DNA from 3 places in the Gordonia metallireducens genome. Region 2 is predicted to be linked to each of the others. Evidence: predicted binding sites of a transcription regulator. Region 2 holds the regulator's gene; each other region holds the start of a gene.

Region 1 (10,780 bases), on a different contig from region 2:
CGCGAGGGCTCGTCGGCGGGCACTGCGCTTGACAGTGTGATCGCACATGTGTTCGACTCGCTCCATGCGATGGTCCGAGCAGGCGGTCGAGGTCGACGACGGGGCGCTCCCCGGGCTGAGCCGCTCCGGCCTGGTGCGGTCGGTGCGGACTCCCGACTTCGAGGGTGTCACCTTTCACGAGGTGCTCGCGAAGAGTGCTCTCAATCGTGTCCCGGAAGCGTCTCATCTCCCGTTCCAGTTCACCGTCAACACTTTTCGCGGGTGCACTCACGCGTGCCGCTATTGTTTCGCCCGGCCGACGCACGAATACCTCGACCTCGACGCAGGCAAGGACTTCGACTCCCAGGTGGTCGTGAAGCTGAACGTGGCCGCGGTGCTGCGCAAGGAGCTCAAGCGTCGCTCGTGGACGCGGGAGACCGTCGCACTGGGCACCAACACCGACCCGTATCAGCGCGCGGAAGGCCGGTACAAGCTCATGCCGGGCGTGATCTCTGCGCTCGCAGAGTCCCGGACACCGTTCTCGATCCTCACCAAGGGGACGCTGATCCGGCGCGATCTGCCTCTGCTGCGGCAGGCGGCGGGCCAGGTCCCGGTGAGCATCGGCATCTCGCTGGCCATCATCGACCCGGATCTGCAGAAGAAGATCGAACCCGGCACCCCGTCGCCGCAAGCCAGACTGTCGCTGATCCGCGACCTCGCCGACGCCGGCCTCGCGCCGCACGTGATGGTCGCACCGGTCATCCCGTATCTCACGGATGCGAAATCCCATCTCGACGAGCTGCTCGGGGCTCTCGCCGACGCGGGGGCGTCGGGCGTGACCGCGTTCCCCATGCACCTGCGATCCTCGACCAAGCCGTGGTTCCTGGAGTGGCTGGCCGAGGAACATCCCGCACTGATCCGCAGATACCGCGGACTCTACGGGCGCGGTGCCTACGTGACGCCGGAGTACTCCTCATGGCTGCGTGAGCGGATGCAGCCCCTGGTGCAGCAGCACGGGCTGGCGGGCTCCGGTGGGCTGCGACAGTCCGGCTCGGACGCGGGATCGCCCGGATCGGTCGCCGCACCGGAGCTGCAGCACGCGCTCACTCTGTTCTGACCCTCTGCTGCCTGAGGTGCGAGAGCGAAGCGAGCTGCCCCCGCTGCCTGAGGTGCGAGCGAAGCGAGCTGCCCCCGCTGCCTGAGGTGCGAGCGAAGCGAGCCACGAAGGCCTGGTGAGATGACGTCACCAGGCCTTCGTGGCTCGTCGCTTGCGCTCCTCTCACCTCAGGCAGCGGGGTTGGTGCTCGCACCTCGGGGTCTGTGGCGAAAGATGCACCAGTGCAACGTGTTACGAGCGCGATCCGGGTGCTGACGGTCCTCGGTTGACGCTTGCCGGTGGGTGGTTCTACTCTCTGCTTATCGAAACAATGTTCGAATGATCGGCGGACGAGATCACCCTCTCGGATCATTCCCACGGCGGTTCGAGGACCAGATGGCGCAGCACCTTCCCGGCTCGCTCGAGTACCACCACGCGACTGGAGAGTGTCATGGATGTGTCGTCCCGTACGGATGAATTGGCCGGACTCCGCCGACGCATGGCGGCGATGTCGGGACGCCCCGACCGGCCTGTGGTGGAGACCCGCGATCCGGCCGCCGGCGTGCTGCCGATTCCGGAGCCGTTGTCGGAGATATTGCCGCACAACGGGATTCCGCGCGGTACGGTCGCCCGGTTCGATGGCGCCAATTCGTTGCTGGTCGCGATGATCGCGTCGGTCACCCGTGCGGGCGGCCAGGTCGGGATCGTCGGGATGCCCCGGCTGAGCCTGCTGTCGGCGGTGGAGATGGGCGCGGACCTCTCGCGCATCGCCACCATCCCCGACCCCGGCATCGATCCGGTGGAGGTGGCCGCCGTCCTGCTCGACGGCATGGACCTGGTGGTGCTCGGCCGTGTGGGGCCGGGTACGGCGGATGCGGTGCCCCCGTCGCGGGCACGCGTGGTGATGGGACGCGTCCGTAAGCAGTCGTCGGTCCTGCTGGTCGCCGGGGGCACCTGGCCGGGTGCGCAGCTGAACATCGAGGCGCGGGTGCTCACCTACCGGCACAGTCCGTTGCTGTCCGGCGCCACCGACCTCGACTCCGCGCGCAGCGGTTATGGCCGCATCGGCGGGATGAGACTGCAGGTCACGGCATCGGGACGCGGCCGTCAGACGCAGAGCACCGAGGTCGATCTCCTGGCACGAGGCCAGGGGTCCGATCGATCGGTGGAGATGGTCTCGACGACGAGCACTCGTCCGGTCCTCGCGGTCGCGAACTGATGACACGGCAGGAACCCGCCAGGCGGACCCTTGCGCTCTGGTGCCCGGACTGGCCGGCGATGGCGGCGGCCGCCGAGGCCGATCTGCCGCCGTTGCATCCGGTGGCGGTGTTGTCGGCGAATCGGGTGGTGGCCTGTTCGTCCACCGCCCGGGCCGTCGGCGTCCGACGCGGCATGCGCAAACGTCAGGCGCAGGCACTCTGCCCGGAGATGACCGTCGTCGCGGCCGACGAGGTCCGCGACGGTCGGCTGTTCGATCCGGTGGTGGCCGCGGTGGCCGAGGTGCTCCCGACCCTCGAGGTGCTCCGGCCCGGTCTGCTGGTGATCCCCGGAGATCGGGCGGCGCGCTACTTCGGCGGCATGGAGGCACTTGCCGAAGAACTCGTCGACATCGTGTCGGCCTGCGGCATCGAGTCGCAGGTCGGCATCGCCGACGAGATCTTCACCGCGGTCCTCGCCGCGCGGCGCGGCCATCAGGTCGAGCCGGGCGGAGACCGGGCCTATCTCGCCGACCGGCCCATCGCCGACCTCGCCCTCGAACCGAGCATGAGCGATCCGTCGCGTGCCGAGCTGGTGGACCTGTTGCGGCGCCTGGGGATCGGCACCATCGGCGCATTCGCCGAGATGGACATCGCCGACGTGGCGACCCGTTTCGCCCGGGACGCGGTGCTCGCGCACCGTCTGGCCAACGCGTTGCCGGGTCGAGTGCCGTCGGGCCGACACCTGCCGGCCGAGCTGGACGTCGACCACACCTGCGATCCGCCCGTCGACCGCATCGACGCCGCGGCGTTCATCGGCCGCACCCTCGCCGAGAAGCTCCACCGGCGCCTGCGCGATGCCGCCGTGGCCTGCACCCGACTCACCATCGAGGCGACCACCGAACGCGGACAGCAGCATTCGCGGACGTGGAACTGTGCGCAGCCGCTGACCCCGGAGACCACCGCGGACCGCATCCGATGGCAGCTGGAGGGCTGGCTGACCGGTGGCCGGCGGGGTAACGGACGGGCGAGAGGCCAGGTCAAGGACACCCGCCCCGACTCGCCGATCGTGCGTCTGCGGCTGGAGCCGGTGGAGGTCGTCGAGGCCGGTGCCCTGCACTACCAGCTCTCGGACACCCTCACCGGTGGCTCGGCGGTCGACCCCGACGTCGAAGAACGCGCCCGACGCTCCCTGGTCCGCATCCAAGGTCTGCTGGGAGGCGATGCCGTGCGCATCCCGGTGCTCAGCGGCGGGCGCGGCCCGGCCGAACGGATCACGATGGTGTCCCTCGGTGACGAGCGGACACCGCGCCGCGACCCCTCCGCGCCGTGGCCGGGCCACCTGCCGCAACCCACGCCCACCGTGCTGGTGGAGACGGCGATCAGCGTGCTCGACGCACTCGGTCAGCCGGTGCGGGTGACCGAGCGGGGAGCGTTCACCGCCGAACCGGTGACCGTCCGGTTGTCGGGGTCGTCGGGTCGCGGGAAGGGTCGAAAGGCGAGCTGGGGACTGTGCTGGTGGGCCGGCCCGTGGCCGGTCGGCATGGAACGGGCATCCGCGGCTGGGGCCACGAAGCTGACCGCCCGGGCACAGGTCCTGCTCGACGACTCACGCGCGCTGCTGCTCTGCTATCGCGGCGGTGAGTGGATCGTCGAAGGGGTCTACGAGTGAAGGCCTCAGCTGTTGCGTCCCCGCGCGATCACCGGCCAGCGTGTGTCCGAGCCGTCGATCGCCACCAGTTCGTCGACGAGGTTGACCGCGTTGCACACGTGATTCGGCACCACGCGCACGAAACTCCCGATACCGGGGATGCGCTCGTCGGACGCCCCGGCCGGGAACTCCACCACCGCATGATGTTCCGACAGCATCACGATGCGGGCGTCATGATGATCGAGGAGCCGGCCGTACCCGGTGGCCCAGGGGGCGCGGTCGGCTCCGAGGATCTTGCTGCCCGCGTCGAGGACGATCCGGTGGTTGTCACGGCGTACCACCGTCGCGACCGCGGTCAACGAGACGTCGCCGAAACCGCACGAGCCGATCTCCACCTGCTGCGCGTCGTTGAACGGGTACACGCCGGGCCGGATCTCGGTCAGGACGTTCGCCTGCCCGGCGTCGAGCAGGCCGACCGTCGGGGTCGAGCCGCCGCTGCGTACGCGCGGTTCGATTCCGTTGGCGCGCAAGCCGTCGGCCGCCGTCGCCAGTGCGGCCAGCTCCTGGGCGGCGGCGTCGCGTCGGGTGTCCCCGAGGCCATAGGAGTGGCCCGGGAAGGTGAACACGCCGATCACGTCGAGTCCTTCTGCGACGCCCGCGGCGCCGACCGAACCGGCCAGTTCGGGGGTGACGCCGGTGCGGTGCTGACCGGAGTCGACCTCGACGAGCACCTGTATCGGCGCCGAACCCACCGCCGAGGCGAGATGCCGTGCGCCGGCGAGGGAATCGATCCCCAGTCGCAGGGTGACCCGTTCGGCGAGGGCGCGCAGCCGTGTTGCCTGACCGGCGGTCGGCCACAACGGATACGCGATGAAGATGTCGGTGCACCCGGTGATCTCCGCGGCGTCGGCGAAGGCCTCGGCCTCGCCGATGGTCGCCACGGTCAGTCCGACCGCGCCGTGCTCGATCTGCAGGCGGGCGATCTCGGCGCACTTGTGGGTCTTGGCGTGCGGTCGGACGTCGACCCCGAAGCTCCGGGCTGCTCCGGCGAGGGTGGCGAGGTTGCGGTCCAGGCGGTCGACGTCGACCTCGAGGTACGGGGTGTCGATCACGCGTCGCGCCCACCCGAACGGCGGGCACGCCCCATCGCTGCCGCCGACTCACCGAACAGCAGATACTCCTGATGCAGGATGCGGGTGGTCAGGCCGGGGGTGAAGCGGTGCCCGATCTCGGCGATCGTCCCGACGACCGAGCTGACCCGCTTGGGCCGGTCGACGATCGCGTGCAACACGCGAGCGGCGGCCTTGTCCACATCCCAGGTGCCGGGCTGGTTGTCGTAGGCCTCGGTGGGCGAGATCATCCGCGTCTTCACCAGCGGCAGACGCACATTGGAGAACGTGACGTGGTCGGAGACGGTCTCGGTGCCGGTGACGTCGCTGAACGCCTCCAGCGCCGCCTTCGACGCCGCGTACGCACCGAAGCGCGGCCCGCGGGACTGCACCGCGATCGAGGTCACGTTGACCACATGCCCCGACCTCCGGGCCACCATGTGCGGCAGGAGCCCGAGGATGAGGTTGACCGCGCCGAAGTAGTTGACCGCCATGACCCGGTGGTAGTCGTGCGAGCGCTGCACCGAGTTCACCGTGGCGCGCCGGATGGACCGGCCGGCGTTGTTGACCAGCACGTCCACGTGACCGTGCTCGGCGAGCACCGACTTGACCAGCGCGTTGACCGACTCCTCGTCGGTGATGTCGCACTGGTACGCCACCGCCCGGCCCGGCGGGATGCCCTTCTTGCTGGTCGTCGAGTTCAATTCGTCTGCGGCGGAATCGAGTTCCTCGGCCGACCGGGCCACGATCATCACATTGGCGCCGCGGGCGACGCACATCCGGGCGGTGGCCTTGCCGATACCGCTCGACCCGCCGGTGATCAGGATGTTCTTGCCCACCAGCGGACCCCGGGGATCGCGGCGCCGGTTGCGGGACCGGTCGAGGTGGGTAGACCAGTACTGCCACAGGCCCGGTGCGTACTCGGTGAAGTCCGGAACGCTGATCCCGTGCTCGTGGAGGACGGCGAGGGTGGCGTCGGAGGAGAAGTCCACCGGCAGCGACACCGCGTCGAGCACCGCCGACGGGATACCCTGTTGGGCGGCAAGGAGATTGCGGCCGATGCGAGCGGGTCCCATGGCCGACAGTGCCAGCGCGGGCTCGACCACCGAGTGCGGGATGACGTCGAAACCGCGAGGCGCGCCGAACGCCGGGGCGAGGGCGTTGTACATCTCGGTGGTGGTCAGCGAACGCCGGTCGCCGAGGTGGAACACCAGCCCGCTGCGTTCGGGGTCCACGGCGATGAGTGCGACCATCGCGGCGGCGACGAAGTCGACGGGCACCATGTTGAGTTTGCCGAGGTCGGGCATCGGCAACCGCAGCCTCGACGGCAGGTGGCCGAGCGCGGCGAGGTGGCCGAAGAAGTAGTAGGGACCGTCGATCTTGTCCATCTCGCCGGTTCGCGAGTCGCCGACCACGATCGAGGGCCGGTAGACCCGCCACCGCAGGCCCTCGCGTTCGCGGACGACCCGCTCCGCCTCGAACTTGGTCCGGTGGTACGCCGTCGGAAAGCCCTGGCCGACCTCGAAATCGGTTTCGGTGAACCGGCCGCGGTGATCGCCGGCGACGGCGACCGAGGACACGTGGTGGAACAGGGCGTCGTGGGCGATGGCGAAGTCGGCGACGCGAGAGGTGCCGATGACGTTGGCCGCGCGCTGTGACTCGGCGTCGGCGGCCATGTCGTAGATCGCGGCGAGGTGGACCACGTGGTCGAATTCCGGCAGGTCATGCGCGTCGAGGCCGAGGCCCGGGCTGGTCAGGTCCCCGACGACCGGGGTCACCCGGCCGGTGGCACCGAGCTCGTCGAGCAGGGCGTCGAACGCCGATCGGGAGGATTCGCGCACCAGGGCGTGGATGGTCGCGCCAGGGTCGACGGTCAGAAGTCGATCGATGACGCGTCGGCCGATGAATCCGCTGCCTCCGGTGATGAAGTAGCTGGTCATGTAGGGATCCCATCATGTGAGCGGGCGTGAGGCCCGCTTGATGTCCTCGTCCCCCCGGATGGGAGATGGAATCTGTCTGGTACTCAGAGTTGCACTTACCTGGCCTGAGCGCAATGACTTCCGGGTGTGGAATCGAGATGTTCATTCGAAAATATGTTCGATAGACTGTTCGGGTGGGCTGGGATCAGGGACCACCGACATGGTCGGAGATGGAGCGGGTGCTCTCCGGTCGCGCGCCCGACGGCGGGCGTCCGGGCACCGCCTTCGGTCCCGACGACAGCGACCACGCGATGTTCCCGGGCGACGGCGGCGACAGCCCGGCCTGGTCGCGCAAACGCGGCGCCTACCAGGCGGAGGACATCGCGCGTGGCTCGTCGTCGGTGGCCTATGCCGAGCTCCACGCCCACAGCTCGTACAGCTTCCTCGACGGCGCGTCGATGCCGGAGGAACTGGTAGAGGAGGCCGAACGCCTCGGACTCCAGGCGCTGGCCGTCACCGATCACGACGGCTTCTACGGCATCGTCCGGTTCGCGGAGGCCGCCCGCGAGTTCGCGATGCCGACGGTCTTCGGTGCCGAGCTGTCGCTGGAACCCGACATCGCCCGGACCGGTCTCAACGATCCGCCGGGAGAGCATCTGCTGGTCCTCGCCCGCGACGGAGAGGGTTACCGGCGGTTGTCGCGGACCATCGCCGAGGCGCACATGGTGGCGGGTGAGAAGGGGTTGCTGCGCTACGACCGCGACGCCCTGGCCGGTGCGGGCGACGGGCACTGGCTGGTCCTCACCGGTTGCCGGAAGGGCGCGGTCCGGCGTGCGCTGGACCGCGGCGGCGTCCCGGCCGCGGAGATCGCGCTGCGGGAGATGATCGAGACCTACGGCCACGGCAACGTCGTCCTCGAACTCACCGCCCAGGGCATGCCCGACGACGACGAACGCAATGGTGTGCTCGCCGGTCTCGCCGCCCGCGTCGGAGTGCCGACGGTTGCGACCACGGGTGCGCACTTCGCCGCACCCCGACGCCGCCGGCTGGCGATGGCGATGGCGGCGGTACGGGCACGCACCGACATCGAGACCATCGCCGGATGGATGCCGGGTGTCGCCGGCGCACACCTGCGCAGCGGTGACGAGATGGCCCGGCTGATGCCCGCGCACCTCGACGCGATCGACAACGCGGTCGGCATCGCCGCCGACTGCGCCTTCGAGCTCGGTCTGATCGCACCGGAGTTGCCGCCGTTCGACGTGCCGGAGGGTTACACCGAGGCCAGCTGGCTGCGCGAACTCACCATGACCCGCGCCCGGCGTCGATACGGCACACCCGTCGAACATCCGCAGGCCTACCGGCAGATCGAACACGAACTCGCCATCATCGAAACCCTCACGTTCCCCGGCTATTTCCTCGTCGTCGCCGACATCGTCGACTTCTGCAAGGCCAACGACATCCTGTGTCAGGGCCGGGGGAGTGCCGCCAACTCGGCGGTCTGTTACGCGTTGGGGATCACCAACGTCGACCCGGTCGCCAACAAGCTGCTGTTCGAGCGGTTCCTCGCCCCAGAGCGCGACGGGCCACCCGACATCGACATCGACATCGAGTCCGACCGTCGTGAGGAGGCCATCCAGTACGTCTACCGCCGGTATGGCCGGGATCGCAGCGCCCAGGTGGCCAACGTCATCACCTATCGCGGCCGCTCGGCGATCCGGGACATGGCGCGGGCGCTGGGGTATGCACCCGGGCAGCAGGACGCCTGGGCCAAGTCCCCGGACACCGCGCCTTCCGACGTGACCGATCTGGCCGGTGAGATCCTGGGCATGCCACGGCATCTGGGCATCCACTCCGGGGGCATGGTGATCTGTGACCGGCCCATCGCCGACGTCTGCCCCACGGAGTGGGCACGGATGGAGAACCGCAGCGTGCTGCAGTGGGACAAGGACGACTGCGCGGCCATCGGGCTGGTCAAGTTCGACATGCTCGGTCTCGGGATGCTCTCGGCGCTGCACTACGCGATCGATCTGGTCGCCGAGCACAAGGGCATCGAGGTCGATCTCGCCACCCTCGACCTCGCCGAACCGGCGGTCTACGAGATGCTGTGCCGCGCCGACTCGGTCGGCGTGTTCCAGGTGGAGTCCCGCGCCCAGATGGCGACCCTGCCGCGGCTGAAACCGCGTTGTTTCTACGACCTGGTCGTCGAGGTGGCGCTGATCCGTCCCGGTCCCATCCAGGGTGGTTCGGTGCATCCCTTCATCAAGCGACGCAACGGAGACGAGCCGGTCACCGTCGAACACCCGTCGATGCACAAGGCCCTCGAGCGGACGCTGGGGGTGCCGCTGTTCCAGGAACAGTTGATGCAGCTGGCCGTCGACGTCGCGGGCTTCGACGCCTCCGAGGCCGACCAGCTGCGTCGGGCGATGGGCTCCAAACGGTCGCCGGAGAAGATGGAACGCCTGCGCAAACGCTTCTATGCCGGGATGGAAGAGCTCCACGGCATCACCGGGGACGCCGCCGACCGTATCTTCGAGAAGATGGCCGCCTTCGCCAACTTCGGCTTCCCGGAGAGCCATTCGCAGAGTTTCGCCTCGCTGGTCTTCTACTCGTCGTGGTTCAAGCTGCATCACCCGGCCGCGTTCTGCGCGGCGCTGCTACGGGCTCAGCCGATGGGTTTCTACTCGCCGCAGACGCTGGTCGCCGACGCCCGCCGGCACGGGGTGGCGGTCCATCGCCCCGACATCAACGCCTCCCTCGCGCACGCAACCCTGGAGAACGAGGGCCTCGACGTGCGTCTGGGGCTCGACGAGGTGCGCGGGGTCGGGGAGGAGGTGGCCCAGCGGATCGTCGACCGGCGCGCCGACGGACCGTACACCGACATCACCGACGTCTCCCGCCGGGCAGCGTTGAGCGCCAAGGAACTCGAGGGTCTCGCCGGGGCAGGGGCCTTCGACGGTTTCGGTCTCAGCAGGCGCCAGGCGCTCTGGGAGGCCGGGGCGGCCGCGACCGTTCGCGACGACCAGCTGGAACTCCGCTCGTCGGGTGCCACGCCGACGCTGCCCGGGCTGTCCGACATCGAACTGGCGGCCACCGACGCCTGGGCCACCGGCATCACCCCGAAGTCGTATCCGACGCAATTCCTGCGCCCTCGGCTCGACGCGATGGGGGTGGTGGCCGCGGACCGGTTGCTGTCGGTGCCCGACGGCGCGCGCGTACTGATCGGCGGGGCGGTGACACACCGCCAACGACCTGCGACGGCGTCAGGGGTGACCTTCATCAACCTCGAGGACGAGACCGGGATGGTCAACGTGGTGTGTTCCGTCGGCCTGTGGGCGCGGTACCGTGTACTGGCACAGACCGCACCGGCGTTGCTGGTGCGCGGTCGGGTACAGAATGCTGAAGGCGCCGTGACCGTTGTCGCAGATCGTTTGCAGCGCATGGATCTTCGGGTGGGAACCAGATCCAGGGACTGGCAGTGACCCGTCGGGGTCTGCCGGAGTGACAAACTACGAATCGGGGAAATCGATGTCGCAGCAGGTCGTGGTGACCGTCAAGCCGAAGAGCAGCAAGGGTCCGCTGGTGGAGGCCGGACCCGACGGAGCCCTCACCATCTACGTTCGCGAACCCGCCACCGAGGGTCGTGCCAACAAGGCGGTCGCCGAGCTGCTCGCCTCACATCTCGGCGTACCCAAGAGCAAGGTCGCGCTCATCGGCGGGGCCACCGCCCGCACCAAGCGGTACCGCGTCGACTAGACGGCGCCGACGAAGCCGTTCTGCCGCCACGCCTCGTAGACGACGATGCTCGCCGCGTTGGCGAGGTTGTGGGATCG
Region 2 (10,780 bases):
GCCGGTGGCCGCGGCGACATCCTGGTGTTCCTCCCCACCGAGCGCGACATCCGCGAGACCGCGGATGCCTTGAAGCGTCGGACCGGATCCGGCCGGAACGGCGGCGCGGAGATCGTCCCGCTGTTCGCGCGGCTGTCGATCGCCGACCAGCAGAAGGTCTTCGCCCCGTCCAACGGTCGCCGGATCGTGTTGGCCACCAACGTCGCCGAGACCTCGGTCACGGTGCCCGGGATCCGCTACGTCATCGACACCGGCACGGCCCGCATCAGCCGGTACTCGACCCGCACCAAGGTCAACCGGCTTCCCATCGAACCCGTTTCGCAGGCCAGCGCCCGCCAGCGCGCCGGCCGATGCGGTCGCGTCGCCCCCGGCGTGTGTATTCGGCTCTACAGCGAGAACGACTTCGACGCCCGGCCCGCGTTCACCGATCCGGAGATCCTGCGCACCAACCTCGCCGCCGTCATCCTCCAGATGACCTCGCTGAAACTCGGTGAGATCGCGGACTTCCCGTTCGTGCAGCCGCCTGACGACCGCGCCATCCGCGACGGCATGGGCGTGCTGGCCGAGCTCGGTGCGATCACGGTGAGCCGTGAGGGCGGTCCGCCGCGCCTCACCCCCGTCGGCCGCTCGATGTCCCGTATCCCCGTCGATCCGCGGATCGCCCGGATGCTCATCGCCGGCCGCGAACTCGGCTGTCTCGACCACCTGTTGGTCATCGCCTCCGCGATGTCGCTGCCCGATCCCCGCGAACGTCCGGCCGAGCATCGCGAGGCCGCCGACGCCTCCCACCGTCGCTTCGTCGTGCCGCAGTCGGACTTCCTGGCCTACGTCGAGCTGTGGCGCTACCTCGAGGAGCAGCGGAAGGAGTTGTCCAGCAGCAAGTTCCGGCGGATGTGCGAACGGGAGTTCCTGCACTTCCTGCGCATCCGGGAATGGCGCGACCTGCATCGCCAGCTCACCGAGATCGTCAAGGACCTCGACTGGCCGGTGAGTCCGGCCGGTTCCGACCTCCCCGAGGTCGACGCCGACGCGGTCCACCGCGCCATCCTCTCGGGTCTGCTGTCCAACATCGCCGCGCGCAACACCGAGGGCCGCGAGTTCACCGGGGCCCGCAACACGACCCTGATGATCTTCCCGGCGTCCCCGCTCGCCAAGAAGCCGCCGTCGTTCATCATGGCCGCCGAGGTCCTCGAAACCTCTCGCCTGTTCGCGCACACGGTCGCCGGCATCGATCCGTTGTGGGCGGAGAAGCTGGCCGGCGATCTGGTCAAACGCACGTACAGCGAGCCGCACTGGTCGTCGAAGCGCGGTGCCGCGATGGCCTACGAACGGGTCACGCTGTACGGCGTCACACTCGTCGCGCAACGTCGCGTCGACTACGGCCCCATCGACCCGGTCGTCTCCCGCGAACTGTTCATCCGCCATGCCCTCGTCGAGGGCGACTGGCGTACCCAGCACCCGTTCTTCGAACGCAACCGCGCCCTGCTCGAAGCGGCCTCCGACGTCGAGAACCGCATGCGCACGCGCGGGTTGGTGATCACCGAGGATCAGCTCTTCGAGTTCTACGACAAGCGCGTCGGCCCCGAGGTCACCTCCGCACGGCACTTCGACACGTGGTGGAAGAAGGCCCGACGTTCTGACGCGGCTCTGCTCGATCTGAAGCCCGAGGACGTCGCGGCGAGCACCGAGGCCGCGCCCACCGACTACCCGGGTGCCTGGCAACAGGGCGACACACGATTCGAACTCCGCTACCGGTTCGAACCCGGCGCACCCGATGACGGTGTCACCGTGATCATCCCGCGCGCTCTGCTCCCCCATGTGCGCTCGGCGGGTTTCGACTGGTCGGTGCCCGGCATGCGGACGGAACTGGCCACCGCACTGGTGAAGTCGCTGCCCAAGCAGCTGCGCAAGTCGATGTCCCCGGCACAGCGTTTCGCCGAGCTGGCCCTGGCGCGCCTCACACCCCGGAGCGAACCGCTCACGGTCGGGCTCGCACGCGAGCTCACCACGATCACGCAGATGACGGTCACCGCAGCCGATTTCGACGTCGACCGGGTTCCGGCCCACCTCAGGATGCACTTCGCGGTGGTCGACGACGCCGGAAAGATCACCGCGCGTGCCGATTCCATCGCCGAACTCCAGCGTGCGGGCACCCCCGCCGCGACGAAGACGGTGAAGCGCACCCTGTACCGCACCTGGACCGACGAGGGCATCGGCACGCTCGCCGCCCAGCGGACCGTCGACATCGCCGGACAGCGCCTCACCCGCTACCCGACAATCGACGCGATCACCGACGATGCCGGGCGAACCCGCGGGGTGGTCGTGATCGACGCAGCCTCGGAGCAGACCCGTGATCGGTTGGCGGAGAGAGGGATCGTCGCACTGCTCGACCTCGCGATCCCGCCGCTGCACCGACGGGTCGCCGGTTCACTCGGGGCGGCGGGCCGACTCGCGTTGAGTCAGAGTCCCTACCCGGATCTCGATGCGCTGCTGGCCGACTGCACACGCCGCGCCATCCGCGATGTCGTCGCGGGCCTCGACGCCGGCACGCTGTCCGCGGTGCGCTCACCCGAGGCGTTCCGCGCGCTCACGGAGAAACTGCGGCCGCGGATCTCCGAATCGGCGCCGGAGTATTTCTCTCTCGCTGTCGAATCCCTCGGGTGGGTGGCGCCGGTACGCGCCGCGATCGACCGTCATGCCGGTTCACTCGCAGCCGACGACGTCGCCGAACAGCTCGACAATCTCGTCTTCGACGGCTTCATCGCCGCCACCGCGCGACGACATCTGGAGAACGTGCCGCGCTATCTCGCGGCGGCCGAAGCCCGGTTGACGGCACTGCCGGCCTCCGCGGCCCGGGACCAGGCCGGAGTGGCCGTCGTCGACCGGGTGACCGAGCGGTGGGCCCAGCGACTGACGCAGGTGCCCGAGCACCGGAAGGCGGTCGTCAACGACGAGGCGCAGTGGCTCGTCGAGGAGCTGCGGGTGGGATTGTTCGCCGAGCGACTCGGTACCGCGTACCCGGTGTCGGAGAAGCGGGTCCTACGAACTCTTGACCGACTCGGCTGAGGCCTTTCCGGAATCGGACGACGCCGAACGCAGGTCGTCGATCTCGCGCTGGAAGTCCTCGACGGAGTCGAACGAGCGATACACCGACGCGAAGCGCAGGTAGGCAACCTCGTCGAGGTCGCGCAGCGGCTTGAGAATCGCGAGTCCGACCTCGTTGCTGGGGATCTCGGCCGATCCGCTGGCACGTACCGTGTCCTCGACCTGCTGGGCGAGCTGTGCCAGCGCGTCCTCGGCGACGTGGCGTCCCTGGCATGCGCGCCGGACGCCCCGCATCACCTTCTCGCGACTGAACGGTTCGGTGACCCCGTTGCGTTTGACCACCGCGAGCACTGCGCTCTCCACGGTCGAGAAGCGTCGCCCACACTCCACGCAGGAGCGGCGACGCCGGATGGCCTGCCCCTCATCAGCGACACGCGAGTCGATGACCTTGGTGTCGTCGTTCTTGCAGAAGGGGCAGCGCATCGTATCCTCACGCAGGTCACGGGACACTCTGATGCAGCCGGGCCGCATGCCAGGCCGGTAGTCGGCCGGTCCCTGTGACATCGAGGATACCGCCCGCGCTCAGTGATACCGGGGGGCGAGGAGGGGCTGGCCGACGCGAAGGCCGCTGGACGGGAGGTCGTTCAGCTGGATGATCTCGTCGACGACCGCCTCGCGGGGCATCTCCGGGGCGACGCGTGATGCGATGGTGCTCAGCGAGTCGCCCGAGCGCACGTGGACGACCTCGGTGCCGACCGAGGAAGGCGTGACCGTTGCGGCGTAGTTCTGCCCGACGACCGCGATGACCCACACCGCCAGGGCGAGTCCGACGCCGGCCAGGATTGCCGTCGCCGTGCGCCGGCGCCGGCGGATGACCGCCGAGGGGGCGGGCTGCGCGGGATGCTGGGCCGGGACGACGGGTCCACGACCGCGCAGGCCGACCGGCGAGGCGCACTGGGTGGAGGCGACCCGACGGACCCGAACCACCGACTCGGGCACCGGGCGGCCGTCGGCGGGACGGCGGCCGTCGCCGCGGCGCATCGGGCGCGGACGTTCCAGGATGTCACCGCGGACCGGATCGGTGGAGCGGACGGGGTCGATGAGAGTGGCGGTGCGCATGGTGCCCTCCGTGTTTCCGGTCGAACTCTGTCCGTGCGTCCGACTGCGTCGTCGGCGTTCGAACTGTTCGAGTGTCGATCACCTGTTCGATGAACTGATGTTCGAATTTGTAGCACGGCACTCCGACAATTGTCTCGCGACACGTCGAACAAATGTTTGATGCGGTCGGCATTCTGGGCTAGGGTCGTCGGCAGACAAGCGATCTACCAGCACGTTCGGAAATCGAGAGGAAGCCCGATCATGAGCGATGACGGCGGTAAGCGCACCGGAGCGCGGGGCGCCGACGAGCCCGTCACCCCGGCAGACATAGCGGCGGCCGAGGCCTCGCTGACGCCGCGGCAGCGCGGAGTACTCGAGGTGATCCGCAAATCCGTGCGCGAACGCGGTTACCCGCCGAGCATCCGTGAGATCGGTGACGAGGTGGGTCTCACCTCGACCTCCTCCGTCGCCCATCAGCTGCGGACACTCGAACGCAAGGGCCTGCTCAAACGCGACGCCAATCGTCCGCGGGCGGTCAACATCGCGCCGAGCGAGCCGCCGACGCCCACGTCACCGACCGGTGGCGCGCTGCCCGAGCCCACCTTCGTGCCGGTGCTCGGCCGGATCGCCGCAGGTGGTCCGATACTCGCAGAAGAAGCCGTCGAGGACGTGTTCCCGCTCCCCCGCGAGCTCGTCGGCGAGGGTTCGCTGTTCCTGCTGAAGGTCGTCGGCGAGTCGATGATCGACGCTGCGATCTGCGACGGCGACTGGGTGGTCGTCCGCCAGCAGAACGTGGCCGACAACGGTGACATCGTCGCCGCGATGATCGACGGCGAGGCCACGGTCAAGACCTTCAAACGCCAGAAGGGTCACGTCTGGCTGATGCCGCACAACGAGCTGTTCGACCCGATCCCGGGCGACGAGGCCGTCATCCTCGGCAAGGTCGTCACCGTGATGCGGCGAATCTGACCCCTCAGCTCTCGAGGACCGCGGCGGCAGCCGCGCGAGCCGCAGCCGGATCGGTGGTGGCGAGCGCGGCTGCCGCTGCGTTTTCGCAGGTTGCTCGCGTGACGCCGGCGAGCCGGGCACCGACCGCAGCGGCCGCCACCGGAGCACTCGACAACGAGGTCACCCCGAGTCCGACGAGCACACAGGCGAGGATCGGGTCCGCCGCCGCCTCGCCGCACACGCCCACCGGTTTCCCCTGATCCCGTCCGGCCCGCGCGACCGTCGCGATGAGGTGCAGGACGGCCGGCTGCCACGGATCGGTCAGGGATGCGAGGTCGGCCGACATCCGGTCGGCGGCCATCGTGTACTGCGTGAGGTCATTGGTGCCGATCGAGACGAAATCGACCTCGGACAGGATCGCCGGCGCGAGGATCGCGGCGGCGGGGACCTCGATCATGACCCCGGCGGTCAGTCCCCGTTCGCGCACCTGCGCGGCGAAGGCCGCCGCCTCGGCCGGTGAGGCGATCATCGGCGCCATGACCCAGGGGCTCGTCTCGGAGCCCTCGGCGGCGCGCGCGATGGCGTCGAGTTGGTGGGCGCGGATCTCGGGGTGCGCCAGGGCGATCCGGTCGCCGCGAACACCGAGAGCCGGATTGGCCTCCTCGGGCTGGTTCACGAAGCGCAGCGGCTTGTCCGAGCCGGCGTCGAGGGTGCGGATGACGACCTTGCGGCCGCCGAATGCGTCGAGGACCTCGCGGTAGATGTCCGCCTGCTCCTCCACCGTCGGTTCGTCGGCGCGTTCGAGGAAGGCCAGTTCGGTGCGGAACAGTCCGACACCCTCCACCGCATGGTCGGTGGCCGCGCGGGCCGACGACCCGTCGGCGACGTTGGCCAGGATCGCCACCTCGACACCGTCGGCGGTGCGTCCCGGACCCGACCAGCCCGCGACCAGAGCCGCCTGACGGGTGTGCTCGTCGACGCGGGCGCGCGCTGCGGCGTCATCGGGTTCCACGACGACCTCACCGGTTGTCCCGTCCACGAGTATCACCGTGCCCGAATCGATCTCGTCCAGGCCGGGGACCGCGACGATGCACGGGATGCCGAGCTGCCGGGCGATGATCGCGGTGTGGCTGGTGGGCCCGCCGAGGCGGGTGACGAGCGCGATGGTGGTGGCGGGATCGAGCCCCGCGGTGTCGGCGGGCGCCAGGTCGTCGGCGAGCAGGACCGACGGCACATCCGGCGTGGGCACTCCGGGCTCGGGCAGGCCCAACAGCTCGGCGAGGATGCGGTCGCGGACGTCGTTGAGATCGGTGACGCGCTCGGCCATGAGTCCACCGAGCTTGGTGAACACGGCGGCGAACTGTTCGGTGGCGGCGACCGCTGCCGACGGGGCCGAGGCCCCCTTGGCGATGAGTCCCGAGGCGGCACCGATCCACCCGCGATCCTCCGCGAGTCCGGCGGTGGCGGTGAGGACCTCGGCGGCGACACCGGTGTTCTGGGATGCACGCTCACGCAGACGCGCGGCGACCGCAGCCGCGGCGGCGGTGAACCGTTCGGCCTCCGCGGCGCGCTGGTCCTCGGCGATCTCGACGCCCGCGCTCAGCGCCTCCGCGGAGTGGTCGGGTCGGCGTCCCGGCCAGAGCGCGGGCCCGAGAGCCACACCACCGACGACCGGCGTCCCCGTCAGATTCTGCGTCATGTGACCACGGTTACAAATTCTTCTTGACTTGTCAACACAAACAGGCGTAAACACAGTTACTACAACACGCAAAGCAACATGTTCCCACATTGACGAAGTCAATCAGGGCCTTCGGACACGAGCCACGGGAACGATCAGAACGGAGCCGGTGTGTACGCCGAGGAGAGACAGCAGGCCATCGCCGAGGAAGTGCGCGTCGCAGGACGCGCCTCGGTCGCCGAGCTCGCCGCGAAGTTCGACGTGACGAGTGAGACGGTCCGCCGCGACCTCGCGGTCCTCGAACGCGCCGGGCACCTGCAGCGCGTCCATGGCGGCGCCGTCCGCCCCGAGGTCCTGCGAGTGATCGGTGAACTCGGCATCGACGAGCGTGAGACGGAGCAGACCGAGGAGAAGGCCGCGATCGGCCGTGCCGCTCTCCGCTTCCTCCCGCCCGACGGCGGGTCGGTCCTCTTCGACGCCGGTACCACCACCTTCCGGGCCGCCGAGGCCATGCCGCGCGACCGCGACCTCACGGTGGTCACCAACAGCCTCCCGATCGCCGGGCTGCTCGCGGGCCACCACGCCGACGGTCTCCACGCCCTCGGCGGTCGCGTCCGCGGGCTCACCCAGGCGACGGTCGGCGCCGAGACGGTCGCCGCCCTGGGACGCCTCCGCGTGACGACCGCGTTCATCGGCACCAACGGGCTGAGCGAGGCGCACGGACTGTCCACCCCCGACCCCGACGAGGCGGCCGTGAAGTCGGCGATGGTCGCCGCGGCCCGACGCGTCGTCGTCCTCGCCGACAGTTCGAAGATGGAGCGCGAGGAGCTGTCCGGTTTCGCCGGCATCGACGACATCGATGTCCTCATCACCGATTCCGGCATCGATCCGGAGTTCTCCGCCGCATTGTCGGCCCGCGGCGTCGAGGTCGTGATCGCGTGATCCTCACCGTCACCGCCAATCCGAGCGTCGACCGGACCCTCGAACTCGCCACCCCGCTGCGACGCGGCGAGGTCCAGCGGGCCGGCATCGTCCGCGCCGAACCGGGCGGCAAGGGCGTCAACGTCGCCCGCACCGTCGCCGCCGCCGGACTCCTGACCCGGGCCCTGCTGCCCGCTCGCGCCGGCGACCCCCTGCTCGCCGCGCTCGACGACCTCGGGCTCCCCTACGACGCCGTCCCCGTCGACGGCGAGGTCCGTTCCAACGTCACCATCGCCGAATCCGACGGCACCACCACCAAGATCAACGCGCCGGGCGTGACCCTGACGGCAGCTCAGCTCGAGTCGCTGTCCGCTCTGATACGGACCCACGCGAACGGTGCGGACTGGGTCACGCTGTGCGGATCGCTTCCGCCCGGCGTGCCGGAGGACTGGTACCGGACAGTGGCCGACGCGTTGGTCACCGCCGGATGCCGGGTGGCCGTGGACACCTCGGGAGCACCGTTGCGCGCCGCCGCAGCCGGACGCGTCGACCTGATCAAACCCAACGAGGACGAATTGGCCGAGCTCACCGGCGCCGATGCCGCCGAGCTCCGTGATTCCCTGTCCCGCAACGATCTCCGGCCGGTCGTGACCGCGTCACAGGACCTCGTCGAGCAGATCGGCGGCAGCGTCCTGGCAACGCTGGGAGCACGGGGTGCCGTCCTCGCCACCGCCGCGGGCACCTGGTGTGCGACCCCACCACCGATCGTCCCGCGCAGCACGGTCGGTGCGGGTGACTCGTCCCTGGCCGGCTTCCTCATCGCCCGGACACGCGGTGCTTCCGCTCCGGAATGCCTGCGGTCCGCTGTTGCCTACGGTTCGGCAGCCGCCGCGCTGGCCGGCACCGCCGCCCCCACCCCCGCCCACCTCGACCTGTCCGGGGTCACGGTCACGGAACTCTCCGGGGCCGGCCGATGAGATGACCCCGATCCCACGCCCCCAGCAGAACCCGCACCACACCAACCCTCCATTGCCGAAGGACATCTCATGACCGAGCAGATCATCACCGCGCAGACGGTGAGTCTCGACGTCGACGCCGGCGCCGACCCCGCCGCCGTCATCACCACCCTCGCCGATGCTCTGGCCGCTGCCGGACGGACCACCGATCCCGCCGACCTGGCCCGCGCCGCACTCGAACGGGAGGCCAAGTCCGCCACCGGACTTCCCGGTGGCATCGCGATCCCGCACGCACGCACCGCGTCGGTGACGTCGGCGAGCCTCGCCATGGCTCGCCTGTCCCGCAAGGTCGACTTCGGCGCACCCGACGGCCCGGCCGATCTCGTCTTCCTCATCGCCGCCCCCGAGGGCGGTGCGGCCGCGCACATGAAACTGCTGAGTTCACTGGCGCGCTCGCTCGTCCGCCCCGACTTCGTCGCAGCCCTCCGCGAGGCCGAGACCGACGACCGCGTCATCGAACTGGTCACCGACGCCGTCGACCCCGACGCCAAGAAGAAGGCCACTCCCCCGGCGACTGCCGAGACCACGGCCGACGCCGCGACGCCCGCAGAGAAGCCCACCGAGAACCGGCCGCGCATCCTCGCGATCACCGCCTGCCCCACCGGGATCGCGCACACCTACATGGCCGCGGACGCACTGAAGTACGCCGCCGAACGCGCCGGCGTCGACTTCGCGGTGGAGACCCAGGGCTCCTCGGCCACCACCCCGTTCGATCCCGAGGTGATCGCGTCCGCCGACGCCGTCATCTTCGCGACCGACATCGGGGTCAAGGGCAAGGGCCGCTTCCACGGCAAGCCGGTGATCGCCTCGGGCGTCAAACGCGCCATCAACGAGCCCGACACGATGATCGCCGAAGCCGTTGCCGCCGGACAGAATCCGGATGCGGCGCGGGTGACCGACGACGGTGGCACCGACACCGCCGCGGCCGGGTCCTCGTCGGGTGTCGGACTGGCCGCGCGCACCCGCCAGGCACTCATGACCGGCGTCAGCTACATGATCCCGTTCGTCGCCGCAGGCGGTCTGCTCATCGCCCTGGGCTTCCTGCTGGCGGGCTACGAGATCGCCAACAGCACCCTGGACGCCGGTGGTTCCCTCGACGACGCCGCCTTCATCGCCCTCAACAACAGCCTCTGGGATCTCCCCTCCGGGGGTCTCCTCCAGTACCTCGGTGCGGTGAGTTTCGCGATCGGGTCGGGGGTGATGGGACTCGCCGTCCCCGTCCTCGCCGGGTACATCGCCTTCGCCATCGCCGACCGTCCCGGCATCGCACCCGGTTTCGTCGCGGGCATCGTGTCGCTCGCCGTCGGAGCCAGCTTCATCGGCGCGCTCATCGGCGGCCTGATCGCCGGCGCGGCGTGCCTGTGGATCTCGCGACTCCCGGTTCCGCAGTGGGCCCGCGGACTGATGCCGGTGGTGGTCATCCCGTTGTTCGGCAGCCTGATCGTCGGCGGCCTGCTCTACCTGGTCCTCGGCAAGCCGCTCGCCTGGCTGACCGAGCAGATGAACTCCGGACTCGAGAGCATGTCCGGCGGATCGGCCGTCGTCCTGGGCATCGTGCTCGGCCTGATGATGTGCTTCGACCTCGGCGGCCCGGTCAACAAGACCGCCTACCTGTTCGCCACCGCCGGCATCGCCGACGCCGCAACCGCAGGTCCCGCACAGTTCCAGATCATGGCCGCGGTCATGTGCGCCGGCATGGTCCCGCCGCTCGCGCTGGCGCTCGCGACGGTGCTGCGGCCCGGCCTGTTCACCGAACCCGAACGCGAGAACGGCAAGGCCGCATGGCTTCTCGGTGCGTCGTTCATCTCCGAGGGCGCCATCCCGTTCGCGGCGGCCGACCCGTTCCGCGTCATCCCGTCGATGATGGCCGGCGGCGCCCTGTCCGGCGCGCTGATCATGACATTCGGTGTCGAGCTCCGCGCCCCGCACGGCGGCATCTTCGTCTTCTTCGCCATGAACAACTGGGTGCTGTTCCTCGTCGCCCTGCTCGCCGGCACCGTCCTGAGCGCGGTCGTGGTGATCGCGGCGAAGCAGTTCGGCAGGACCCGCGAGATCGCCGCGGCCGATCTCGAGG
Region 3 (10,780 bases), on a different contig from region 2:
GGCCGCCGACAACGAGATCCCGACCCCACCGTTCTGGGGTTCGCGCATCGTCAAGGGTGTGCCGATCGCCGATTACCTGCAGCTGCTCGACGAGCGTGCGCTGTTCCTCGGCCAGTGGGGCCTGCGTGGCGCCCGTGGCGGCGACGGCCCGTCGTACGAGGAGCTCGTGGAGTCCGAGGGCCGGCCGCGGCTGCGCTACTGGATCGATCGGCTCGCGACCGAGAACATCCTGCAGCACGCCGCGGTGGTCTACGGCTACTATCCGGCGGTCAGCGAGGGTGACACCGTCCACGTGCTCACCGAGCCGGATCCCGATGCGCCGGTGCGGTTCAGCTTCTCGTTCCCGCGCCAGCAGCGCTCGAGGTTCCTGTGCATCGCCGACTTCATCCAGTCGCGTGAGGCAGCGAAGGCCGCCGGCCGGGTCGACGTCATGCCGTTCCAGCTCGTCACGATGGGACAGCCGATCGCCGACTTCGCGAACAAGCTGTTCGCCGAGGACGCCTACCGCGACTACCTCGAGGTGCACGGCATCGGTGTGCAGCTGACCGAGGCACTCGCCGAGTACTGGCATCAGCGTGTGCGCAGCGAGCTGAAGTTCGGCGACCGGTCGATGGACAGCGAGGATCCCGAGCATGCCCAGGGATTCTTCGACCTCGAATACCGTGGTGCGCGTTTCTCCTTCGGTTACGGCGCCTGCCCGGATCTCGAGGACCGCGCGAAGATGATCGAGCTGCTCGAGCCGGAGCGGATCGGTGTCCAGCTGTCGGAGGAGCTGCAGCTCCATCCGGAGCAGTCCACCGATGCGTTCGTGCTGCACCATCCGGAAGCCAAGTACTTCAACACGTAGGTGTTCGACGACTGATCGGGGGCGATGGGCGTGTCGGGAGTGATCGAACGGTCGCAGGGACCGGTCCGGATCATCGGGATCGATCGTCCCGACCGCCGCAACGCCGTCGACCGCGCGACCGCCGACGCCCTGGCCGATGCGTTCCGTCGGTTCGAGGCCGACGAGTCGGCGTCGGTGGCGGTGCTCTACGGCAAGGGTGGGACGTTCTGCGCCGGAGCCGATCTCAAGGCCATCGCCGACGGCACCCCGAATCGGGTGGAGGCCGACGGTGACGGCCCGATGGGCCCGAGCCGGATGCGACTGTCCAAGCCGGTGATCGCGGCGATCTCCGGTCACGCCGTTGCCGGCGGACTCGAACTCGCCCTCTGGGCGGACATGCGCGTCGTCGAGGAGGATGCCGTGTTCGGCGTCTTCTGCCGGCGGTGGGGCGTCCCGCTGATCGACGGTGGGACGGTGCGGCTTCCGCGTTTGATCGGGGAGAGTCGCGCGATGGACCTGATCCTCACCGGTCGTGCGGTCGCGGCCGACGAGGCGTTGCAGATCGGACTCGCGAATCGCGTTGTGCCGTCGGGGACCGCGCTCGACGCCGCCGTCGAACTCGCGACTCAGATCGCGCAGTTCCCGCAAACCTGCCTGCGCCAGGACCGGATGTCTGTTCTCGAGCAACACGGCCAGGACCTCGACGCCGCGATGAGCAACGAACTGCGCCACGGGATGGAGTCGTTGGCCTCCGACACCGTCGCGGGAGCCACCCGTTTCGCCGGTGGCGCTGGCCGCCACGGTCAGGGCGTCGCCTCCGCTCCCTGATGTGCGAGGAGCGCAAGCCGCTTGGCCGAGTACCAACGCGGGAGTGCAGTCCTCGCTCCCTGAGGTGCGAGGAGCGTGGCCGTTGGGCTGAGTGGCGACGAAGGAGCGTATCGAAGTCGACGAGCCACGAAGGGCTGGTGACTATCCCTCGGGACTCGTCACGCACGCGGGTATGCCGCGGCGAGGAGTAGTGAGGCGAGGGTGGCTTCGGCGTCGGAGGCGTTGCGGAGGTCGATGACCTCACGCAGGTGGAGGCGTGTTTCATTGCCGGACTCGGTGTCGGGTCCGTGGATTTCGGTGCGCACTTGTTGGAGGTGTTCGGCGAATCGGCGGGGTATGTCGGGGCGCCGGTTGATGCGTTCAGGATTCGGGGGTGCGCCGGGTTCGGCGTTGAGCCGCCAGGCGCAGCGGCCTTCGTCGGGTCCTTCGCGCACCATGCGGGTGGTGTAGCCGCCGGGTTGGTTACTGACCATGCGGTTGTGTTTCGGGCACGCCGGGGCGAGGTCGGTGATGTCGGTGAGGCCACCTGCTGCCCAATCGAGTTGGGCGTGATGCATCTCGACGTGTGCGGCGGCGAGGTCGCAGCCGGGGGTGGAGCAGCTTTCGCCGTCGGGTCGGGCGAAGGACACGAGTCGCTGTTCACGGGTGGCCAGGCGTTTGCCGCGGCCGAAGTACAGCGGGACCGCGGTGGCGCCTTTGAACACCGCCAACCAAGGCTGGGCGTCGGCGACCATGTTGATGAGCTCGGGGATGGGGATCAGCGTGCCGGTCGCGGTGGTGGCAAACCCGGCTTCGCGTCTGAGGTCGGTGAGGTCGGCTTTGATGATCAGCTGGGTCGGTAACCCGCGGTGACTCTTACCCAGGAGTCCGTCGTCGAAGACGGCTTTGAGCAGTGCATTGAACGCGTCGTGGTTGAGCTGGGCCGGGGTGCGATCATCGCGTTCGGCCGCAGCAGCCACAACCTCGGGGTCGGCGTCTTCGATCGACCCGTGTGGGGAATCGGGGTCGTCGGGGTTGTTCATGCCCGGTTTGGCCCACACGGCGAGCAGCATCGTGACCCGGGCGAGCAGTTCGGGGGTCAGGTTGGCGATCATCTTGGCGGTGCCGTCGACACGCTGGCGGTGGACCGACAGGTTGCGGCGACGTGTGCGGTCGGTGTCGTCGGCGAGTGCGCCGTCAGGATCGAGGTGAGCCAGTAGCCGCGCACCGAGGGCAGCGATGTCGGCTGGGGTGTGGTCGACGGCGATCTCGGCCATCTGTCGTTCGGCGGCGACTTTGATGTCGTGGTCGACGGCGTGCGGGATCTGCTCGAGCACCTCGACGACCGCTCGCACGTGCGCAGGCCCGACACGGCCACCGGCGAACGCCTCGGCCAGGGCGGGATGCTGCGGCGGCAGCTGCTCGCCGGTGTGGCTGGGAAAGGTTGCGGTGGCGGACATCTGGTTGCGGCGTCGGATCGGTTCGGCGACGCGCAAACGGTGAGTCATGAACTGGATGACGCTGCGGTGGCCGGTCTTGTGGGGGAGGTCTCGTTCGGTGGCTTCGACGATCTGGCGGTCACCGGCGAAACTCAGTCGCGCGATGGCACGTTCGGTTTCGGCAGCGACGTCGACGAGTTCGGAATCGGAGCACTGCGTCAGATCGGCGGTCTGCAGTTCGGCGGTGATCCGGTGCAATTCCTGCACGAGTTCATAAGCGCGCGAAACCGGGGCGCCGGACTGCGAGATCTCGGTCAAGACTGCCACCCCCCGGAGACATTGGTCGAATATATGTTCGATAGTACTCGCAATTCCGTTGCTGTGCAACGACTATCGAAACCCAATCGATCCCCGAAATTGTCGGTGTGGCATGGTATCGCGGCTATCCGTCCGGGCTGGCGCTCGGACGGACTCAACCAGCTAGCTGCTCCGTCAACTGCGGCACGATCTGCTTCTTCCGCGACACGATGCCCTTGCCGAAGGCGTGCCCGTCGGCAACCGTGACCCCGAGTGCGCGTTCGACGGCGTCCACGGGTTCGCCGACCACCAGAAGGTCGGAGTCGCAGGCGATCACATCGGTGATCAGCAGGAGGAACAGGTCGTGGCCGGCGGTCTCCTTCTCCGTGGCCATGGCCTCGAATAACTCGTCGCGGCGGGCGAGGACGGCGTCGGCGTCGACGGTGGTCAGCTGCGCGACGCGCACGCTCACCGAGCCCATCGTGAAGGTCTTGGCGTCGAGGCCGATGATCGAAGACGCCGGCTGGTCACCGAGTTCCGTTCCGGCACGCAGTAATTGGTTCCCGTAGTCCTCGAGGTCGACGCCCGCGATGGTCGCGAGTTCCTCCGCGGCGATGCGGTCGGAGTCGGTGGTCGTGGGTGAGTTCAGCAGGAGGGTGTCGGAGATGATCGCCGACAACATGATCCCGGCGGTGTCGGCGGGGATCTCGACCTCGCTCTCGGCATACATGCGCGTCAGGATCGAACACGTGCAGCCCACCGGCTCGACTCGCATGTACAGCGGCGCGGCGGTCTCGAAGTTCGCGATGCGGTGGTGGTCGATCACCTTGCGGATAGTCACGTCGGCGATGTCGGCGACACTCTGCTGGCGTTCGTTGTGGTCCACGAGCATCACGTCGTGGGGACTCGCATGCTCGATGACGCGCGGCGCTGTCAGCCCGAAGTGGTCGAGGGCGAAGGTCGTCTCGCGACCGGGCTTGCCGAGTGCGACGGCCTCGGCGTCGACGCCGAGGGCCTGTTCGAGACGAGCGAGTCCGATCGCGGAACCGATCGCGTCCGTGTCGGGGTTGCGGTGTCCGATGACGAGGACCTTCGACATGGCGACTCAGCTTTCGCTCGACGATGCTGAAACCCAGCCTACGGCGACTGCCCGAGAGAACAGTTGTAAATCTACAATCGTTGTATGTCTACAACCGATGCCGGCACGGGCCCGCGCTCGCAAACCGCCACCGAGGTGTGGTTCACCATGAACAGCCTCGTGCGCGACCAGGCCAGGGAATCCCGCACCCGCATCAGCGAGGTCATCGACATCCCCTTCAGCCGGTTCCGCGCGCTCCGTCGAGTGGCGGTACGACCGATGACGCAACGCGACCTCGCGGAGCGCATGGGCGTGGACGCCTCGGCGATGAGCGGCATCGTCAACGACCTCGTCGACCGTGGACTCGTGACCAGGGAGGCCGACGCCGATGACGGGCGATGTAAACGCGTGACCATCACCGACGCGGGACGCCGGGTGGTGGACGAGGTGACCACGAACCCCGCCACCGCACCGGAGATGTTCGCCGCCCTCGACGAGGTACAGCTCGGGCAGCTCGCCGAACTGCTCGACCTTCTCCGCACGGCGGCCGAGTCGTGAACGCCGCACGCGCGGCGCTGCGCGCACGGTCGGCCGACGGCACTCTGACCCGGCGGGACCGCCTCGTGATCCTCGCCACCTGCTGCCTGAGCCTGTTCATCGTCGGTCTCGACGTCTCTGCGGTGAACGTCGCTCTGCCGTCCATCAGTTCGGACCTCGGCGCGACGCCGGCGCAACTGCAGTGGGTCCTCGACTCGTATGCGCTGGTGATCGCGAGCCTGCTGATCTTCGGCGGCTCGCTCGGAGATCGCTTCGGCCGCAAGCGGATCTTCCAGGTCGGCTTGCTGACTTTCGGTGTCGCGTCGGTGCTGTGTTCGCTCGCGCCCACACCGGAGGCGCTGATCGGCGCACGCATGCTGCAGGCCGTCGGCGGGGCGATGCTCAACCCGGTCGCGCTGTCGATCGTCACCAACGTCTTCGTGGACCCACGTGAACGCGCCCAGGCGATCGGCTTGTGGGGCACGGCGTTCGGCATGAGCCTCGCGTTCGGACCGGTGGTCGGCGGGGCGCTCGTCTCCGGCATCGGGTGGGAGGCGATCTTCTGGCTCAACGTCCCGGTCTGCCTGTTCGCCCTCGGGCTGACGATGCGTTTCGTCCCGGAGTCGAGAGCCGAGCACGCACGTCGCGCCGATCCGGTCGGGCAGGTGCTGATCCTGACCCTCCTCGCGACCCTCACCTTCGCGATCATCGAGGGGCGTCCGCAGGGTTGGACGTCGCCGGGAGTGCTGGCGTGTTTCGCCGTCTCGGCGTGCGCGCTCATCGCGATGATCACCTACGAGAGTCGCCGCGAGGAGCCCCTTCTCGACCCGCGCTTCTTCCGGAGCGCGCCGTTCTCGAGCTCGGTGGCGTGTGCCGTCATCGCCTTCGCCGCCACCGGTGGCTTCCTCTTCCTCAACACCCTGTACCTGCAGGAGGTGCGCGGGATGTCGCCGCTGAACGCCGGACTGATGACCTTGCCGATGGCGGCCGCGTCCGTGGTCTGCGCGCCCATCGCCGGTCGGCTCGTGGGCGACCGGGGAGCCCGGACGCCGATGGTGATCGGGGGAGTCGGGATGGTGGCGGGCGCCCTGTTGCTCACCGGCCTCGGCAACGACACCTCCCTCGTCTACGTCGGCGCCGCCTACCTCGTCTTCGGGCTCGGTTTCGGATTCCTCAACGCGCCCATCACGAACGGGGCGGTGTCCGGGATGCCCCGCACGCAAGCGGGTCTGGCGTCGGCGATGGCCTCGACGGGCCGTCAGGTCGGCACCGCGCTCGGGGTCGCGGTGTTCGGCGCGGTGGCCTTTGCCGGGATGGAGGGATCGGTCGCCGACGGGCTCGCCTCGGCCGCCCGCCCGGTATGGATCAGCATGGCGCTGTGCGGCGCTGCGGTCCTCGTCCTCGCGTTCGTCTCGACCGGGGCGTGGGCACGCGGAACGGCTGCTCGCACCCGTGAGCGGATCGAGGCCACGTCGGGGACCTGGATCCCGTGACCGTTCCGGTCAGCGCGTCCCGGACTCGGTGACCGCCGACTCGACCGTCGTGTGCACGTCACACCACTCCGTGATCCGCTGCGCGACGGGGTCGGGCGTGCGCACCCAACCGATGTGCGTGGTGTTCCCGCCCTCCGGGCATTGCGCGTCGTCGTAGCGCCAATGGGTGATCGACTCGGGTGCGAAGGCGGCATCGAATGCCGCTGCCGCACCGTCGGTCACGATCTCGTCGCCGTCGAGCCGGATCGCCAGGGCCGGCGTGGTGATGGACCGGTCGAGCGCGAACGGCGCCCGTCCGGTCAGGACCATCCGCGCCCACTGCCTCATCAGCGTGCGGGGCGTCGGCCCGCCGAAACCCTGTCGGGGCCAGTGACCGACGATGCCCGACACCGGGGCGACGGCCGCGCCGATCGCGCCGAGGGCCACACCGCGAGCGCCGTAGTGCCGGAACGCCGGCACCGACGCACCGATCGCGACGATGCCGTCGGGCGTGTGATCGGACGTCTGCGCCACCATCGCGACCAGTTGTGCGCCGAGGCTGTGCCCGACCACCACGACCCGCGTGCCCGGGATCTCGGCGCGAGCGGCGGCGATCGCATCGGCGAGGTCGGCGGCCTCGTCCTCGTAGGACCAGTCCGCGGTACGTGACGGCGGCGTCGAACCCTCTTCCACGCCGCGGCGTGGAACGACACGCACCTCGTGGCCGTATCCCGTCAATGCCTCTGCCAACCGTCGGTAGACACGCGCCGGCACTGCCATTGCCGGGGAGATCAGGACGGTGGTGGGCCGGTCTGTGTTGGTCTGGGTCATGAATCCAACAGTGGCCGCATTCGGGCGCGGACACTACTACCTTCCAGGTAGTGGTCTGACCAGGGAGTGGTTTGAGGCGGGCCCGTTCCGGATACCGTCCCGGATGCTGCTGTGAACCCCACACCGACCGAGAGGCAAGTGACCGATGTCCGACGTGACCGATTTCTCCGAGACCTGTGCGCGTCTGGCCGACGCGATCGTGGAGCAGGGAGTGCACGTCGCGGTGGCGGAGTCGCTGACCGGCGGCAACCTGGCGAGCGAGTTGAGCAAGGCCCCGCAGGCCGGTGACTGGTTCCGCGGTGGCGTCATCGCTTACCACGAGGACGTGAAGTTCGGTCTGCTCGAGGTGCCCGAGGGGCCGGTCGTCAGCGAGACCGCCGCACGCGCCATGGCGGCGACCACCGCTCGACTCTTCGACGCCGAGATCGTCGTCGCGGTCACCGGCGAGGCGGGACCCGAACCCGACGAGGCCGCACCGGGAACCGTCTGGTTCGGATTCGACCATCGTGGCAAGGTCTCGGCGACCCGCAAGGAGTTCGACGGCGAGCCCGAAGACGTTCTCGCCCAGACCATCGCGTACTCACTCGAACTGATCGAGAGCTGTCTACGATGACCCCATGACCGTCGAGGTGGGAACCCTGCTGCAGCAGTGGCGGTCTCGCCGGTCCATCAGCCAGCTCGATCTCGCCTACGAGGTCGGGGTCTCACCGAAGCACCTGAGCTTCGTCGAGACCGGCAAGTCACGCCCGAGTCCGGCGCTGCTGCACGCGCTGGCCGAACGACTCGACATCCCTCTGCGAGATCGCAATTCGCTCCTCCTCGCGGCCGGTCACGCACCTCGCTACAGCGAAGAGCCCCTCGACTCGGCGACCATGACCCGCGTCCGCGGGGAGGTCAAGAGACTGCTCGACGCGCACAACCCGAACATCGGGATGGCCCTCGACCGCGCGTGGAACGTCGTGCTGGCCAACGACACCGCGATGCGGCTGTTGGCCCTGCTCCCGGACGAGCTCCAGGCCAGACCGGTCAACCTGTTCCGGGTGTCGCTGCACCCCGACGGCTTCGCGAAGATGACGCACAACCTCGACGAGTGGGCGTCCTACCTGCTCGACCTGCTCCGGCGGATGGTGCGCATCACCGGTGACGGACGACTCGCCGAGCTCGAACGCGAGGTGTCGTCGTATCCGACCGTGTCCGGTTTGAACGGCGGACCGGTGTCGGGCAGGTCGCGCGAGGTGGGTTCGCTGCTGGTGCCGTTCGAACTCGAACTCGGCGACGAGATCCTGTCCTTCTTCAGCACCCTGACCACCTTCGGATCCCCCCGCGACGTCACGCTCGAGGAGTTGACGATCGAGATGTTCTACCCGGCCGATGAGCCGACGGAACGGTGGGTTGCGATGATGCAGGGGTGACCGACACCGCTGATCCTGCCTCCCGACTGCCCGCCGCTGTTCTCTGGGACATGGACGGCACCCTGCTCGACTCCGAGCCGATCTGGGACATCGCGATGGCCGATCTGGCCACCCGGCACGGGATCGTCATGACCCGCGAACTCCGCGAATCGACGCTCGGTAACTCCCTGCCCGACGCGCTCGCCAAGGTGCACGACGCCGCCGGGCTGTCGGCCGACGAGCGCGATCCCGACGCGGATGGCCGCTGGACTCTCGACCGGGTCAACGAACTGTTCGCCGAGGACCTGCCGTGGCGTCCCGGTGCCCGCGAGGCCCTCGAACTCGTCGCCGACGCCGGTATCCCGATGGTGCTGGTCACCAACACGGTCCGGGAACTGACCGAGGTCGCACTCGAGACCATCGGCCGCCACCGCTTCGCCGCCACGGTCTGCGGCGACGAGGTCGCCGTCGGCAAACCCGCGCCCGACCCTTATCTGCGCGCCGCCGAACTGCTCGGTTTCTCGACCGCAGAATGCCTGGCGGTGGAGGATTCCCCGACCGGTGCGCAGGCCGCGTCGTCGGCCGGATGTCCCACCCTCGTCGTCGAATCGGCGGCACCGGTGGAGCGCGGTCCGCTGCGGGTGTTCCGGCAGTCTCTCGTCGGATTGGGACTCGACGACGTCACCGAGGCATGGACCGGCGGTCTCGCGCGTAGCGCGACATGCCAAAATGAGGAATCGTGAAGACATTCGAGGAGCTGTTCGCCGAACTCAGCGACAAGGCCGAGAACCGCCCCGAGGGGTCGGGCACGGTCGCCGCGCTCGACTCGGGTGTGCACACCCTGGGCAAGAAGATCATCGAGGAAGCCGGTGAGGTGTGGCTCGCCGCCGAGCACGAGTCCGACGAATCGCTGGGCGAGGAGATCTCCCAGCTCGTCTACTGGTTGCAGGTGATGATGATCAAGCGGGGCCTGAAGCTGGAGGACGTGTACCGACATCTGTGACCGGACGACCCGGCACCACAGACCACCACCTCCTGCTCAGCTGAGCGCAACCCCACGAAAAGGACATCGAGATGCTGCGAGTGGCCGTACCCAACAAGGGTGCGCTCTCCGAATCCGCGTCGGCCATCCTCGCCGAGGCGGGCTACCGCAAACGAAGTGACTCCAAGGACCTGACGGTTCTCGACAACGGCAACGACGTCGAGTTCTTCTTCCTGCGTCCCAAGGACATCGCCATCTACGTCGGGTCGGGACGCCTCGACCTCGGCATCACCGGCCGCGACCTCGCCCGCGACTCCGGCGCACAGGTCCACGAACAGCTCGGGATGGGCTTCGGATCGTCGACCTTCCGCTACGCGGCCCCCGCCGACCAGGAGTGGACCGTCGCCGACCTCGCCGGCAAGCGGGTCGCCACGTCGTACCCGAACCTGGTTCGCGACGACCTTGCCGGCCGCGGCATCACCGCCGACATCATCCGGCTCGACGGCGCGGTCGAGATCTCGATCCAGCTCGGGGTGGCCGACGCCATCGCCGACGTCGTCGGCTCCGGTCGAACGCTTCGCCAGCACGGACTCGCCGCCTTCGGCGAGTCACTGTGCGACTCCGAGGCCGTCCTCATCTCCCGACGCGACGCCGAACTGACCAAGGCCGAGAAGCAGTTCATCGCCCGCGTCCAGGGCGTCGTCTTCGGCCAGCAGTACGTGATGATCGACTACGACTGCCCGAAGAACCTGCTCGACCAGGCATCGGCGATCACCCCGGGACTCGAATCCCCGACGGTCGCCCCGATGGCCGATCCCGACTGGGTCGCCGTCCGTGCCATGGTTCCGCGCAAGGACCACCAGAACCTGATGGACGAGCTCTCCGAGCTGGGCGCGAAGGCGATCCTCGCCACCGACATCCGGTCCTGCCGGTTCTGACCCTTCGAGACGGCCTTCGCAAGCTCAGGCCTCCTCAGGGAGCAGAAGAGGGGCACCCTCATCCAAGATGGGAGTGCCCCTTCTTGCTGCCTGATCCGAAAGAACGCAACGCACCCAGGTCCGCTGCCTGAGGTGCGAGGAGCGCAAGCGACGAGCCACGAAGGCCTGGTGAGCGAACTCGC

The links. Region 2 encodes LexA, which represses DNA repair genes until DNA is damaged. Its sites were predicted from a motif close to CGAACANNTGTTCG; they were not measured.
Region 1: a site for LexA is predicted at 7,118-7,131, ahead of LQD00_RS15485 (error-prone DNA polymerase). Genes of this name have one in related genera too.
Region 3: a site for LexA is predicted at 3,417-3,430, ahead of LQD00_RS00365 (HNH endonuclease signature motif containing protein). Genes of this name have one in related genera too.

The regions. Positions count from the first base shown of each region.
Region 1 is NZ_JAJQJP010000037.1:24,892-35,671, forward strand. Features, by position in the region: gene LQD00_RS15460 (Rv2578c family radical SAM protein) at 65-1,096, shown strand; gene LQD00_RS15465 (hypothetical protein) at 1,527-2,294, shown strand; gene LQD00_RS15470 (DNA polymerase Y family protein) at 2,294-3,943, shown strand; gene LQD00_RS15475 (alanine racemase) at 3,949-5,034, opposite strand; gene LQD00_RS15480 (SDR family oxidoreductase) at 5,031-6,971, opposite strand; gene LQD00_RS15485 (error-prone DNA polymerase) at 7,145-10,429, shown strand; gene LQD00_RS15490 (DUF167 domain-containing protein) at 10,476-10,703, shown strand; gene LQD00_RS15495 (tRNA (cytidine(34)-2'-O)-methyltransferase) at 10,700-10,780, opposite strand, start outside.
Region 2 is NZ_JAJQJP010000057.1:194,905-205,684, forward strand. Features, by position in the region: gene hrpA (ATP-dependent RNA helicase HrpA) at 1-3,066, shown strand, start outside; gene nrdR (transcriptional regulator NrdR) at 3,040-3,528, opposite strand; gene LQD00_RS22275 (LysM peptidoglycan-binding domain-containing protein) at 3,628-4,164, opposite strand; gene lexA (transcriptional repressor LexA) at 4,405-5,112, shown strand; gene LQD00_RS22285 (putative PEP-binding protein) at 5,117-6,790, opposite strand; gene LQD00_RS22290 (DeoR/GlpR family DNA-binding transcription regulator) at 6,941-7,711, shown strand; gene pfkB (1-phosphofructokinase) at 7,708-8,667, shown strand; gene LQD00_RS22300 (PTS fructose transporter subunit IIABC) at 8,737-10,780, shown strand, end outside.
Region 3 is NZ_JAJQJP010000002.1:48,504-59,283, forward strand. Features, by position in the region: gene metH (methionine synthase) at 1-847, shown strand, start outside; gene LQD00_RS00360 (crotonase/enoyl-CoA hydratase family protein) at 872-1,654, shown strand; gene LQD00_RS00365 (HNH endonuclease signature motif containing protein) at 1,813-3,390, opposite strand; gene LQD00_RS00370 (manganese-dependent inorganic pyrophosphatase) at 3,545-4,468, opposite strand; gene LQD00_RS00375 (MarR family winged helix-turn-helix transcriptional regulator) at 4,553-5,005, shown strand; gene LQD00_RS00380 (MFS transporter) at 5,002-6,477, shown strand; gene LQD00_RS00385 (alpha/beta fold hydrolase) at 6,487-7,287, opposite strand; gene LQD00_RS00390 (CinA family protein) at 7,433-7,900, shown strand; gene LQD00_RS00395 (helix-turn-helix transcriptional regulator) at 7,905-8,699, shown strand; gene LQD00_RS00400 (HAD family hydrolase) at 8,696-9,421, shown strand; gene LQD00_RS00405 (phosphoribosyl-ATP diphosphatase) at 9,418-9,681, shown strand; gene hisG (ATP phosphoribosyltransferase) at 9,753-10,598, shown strand.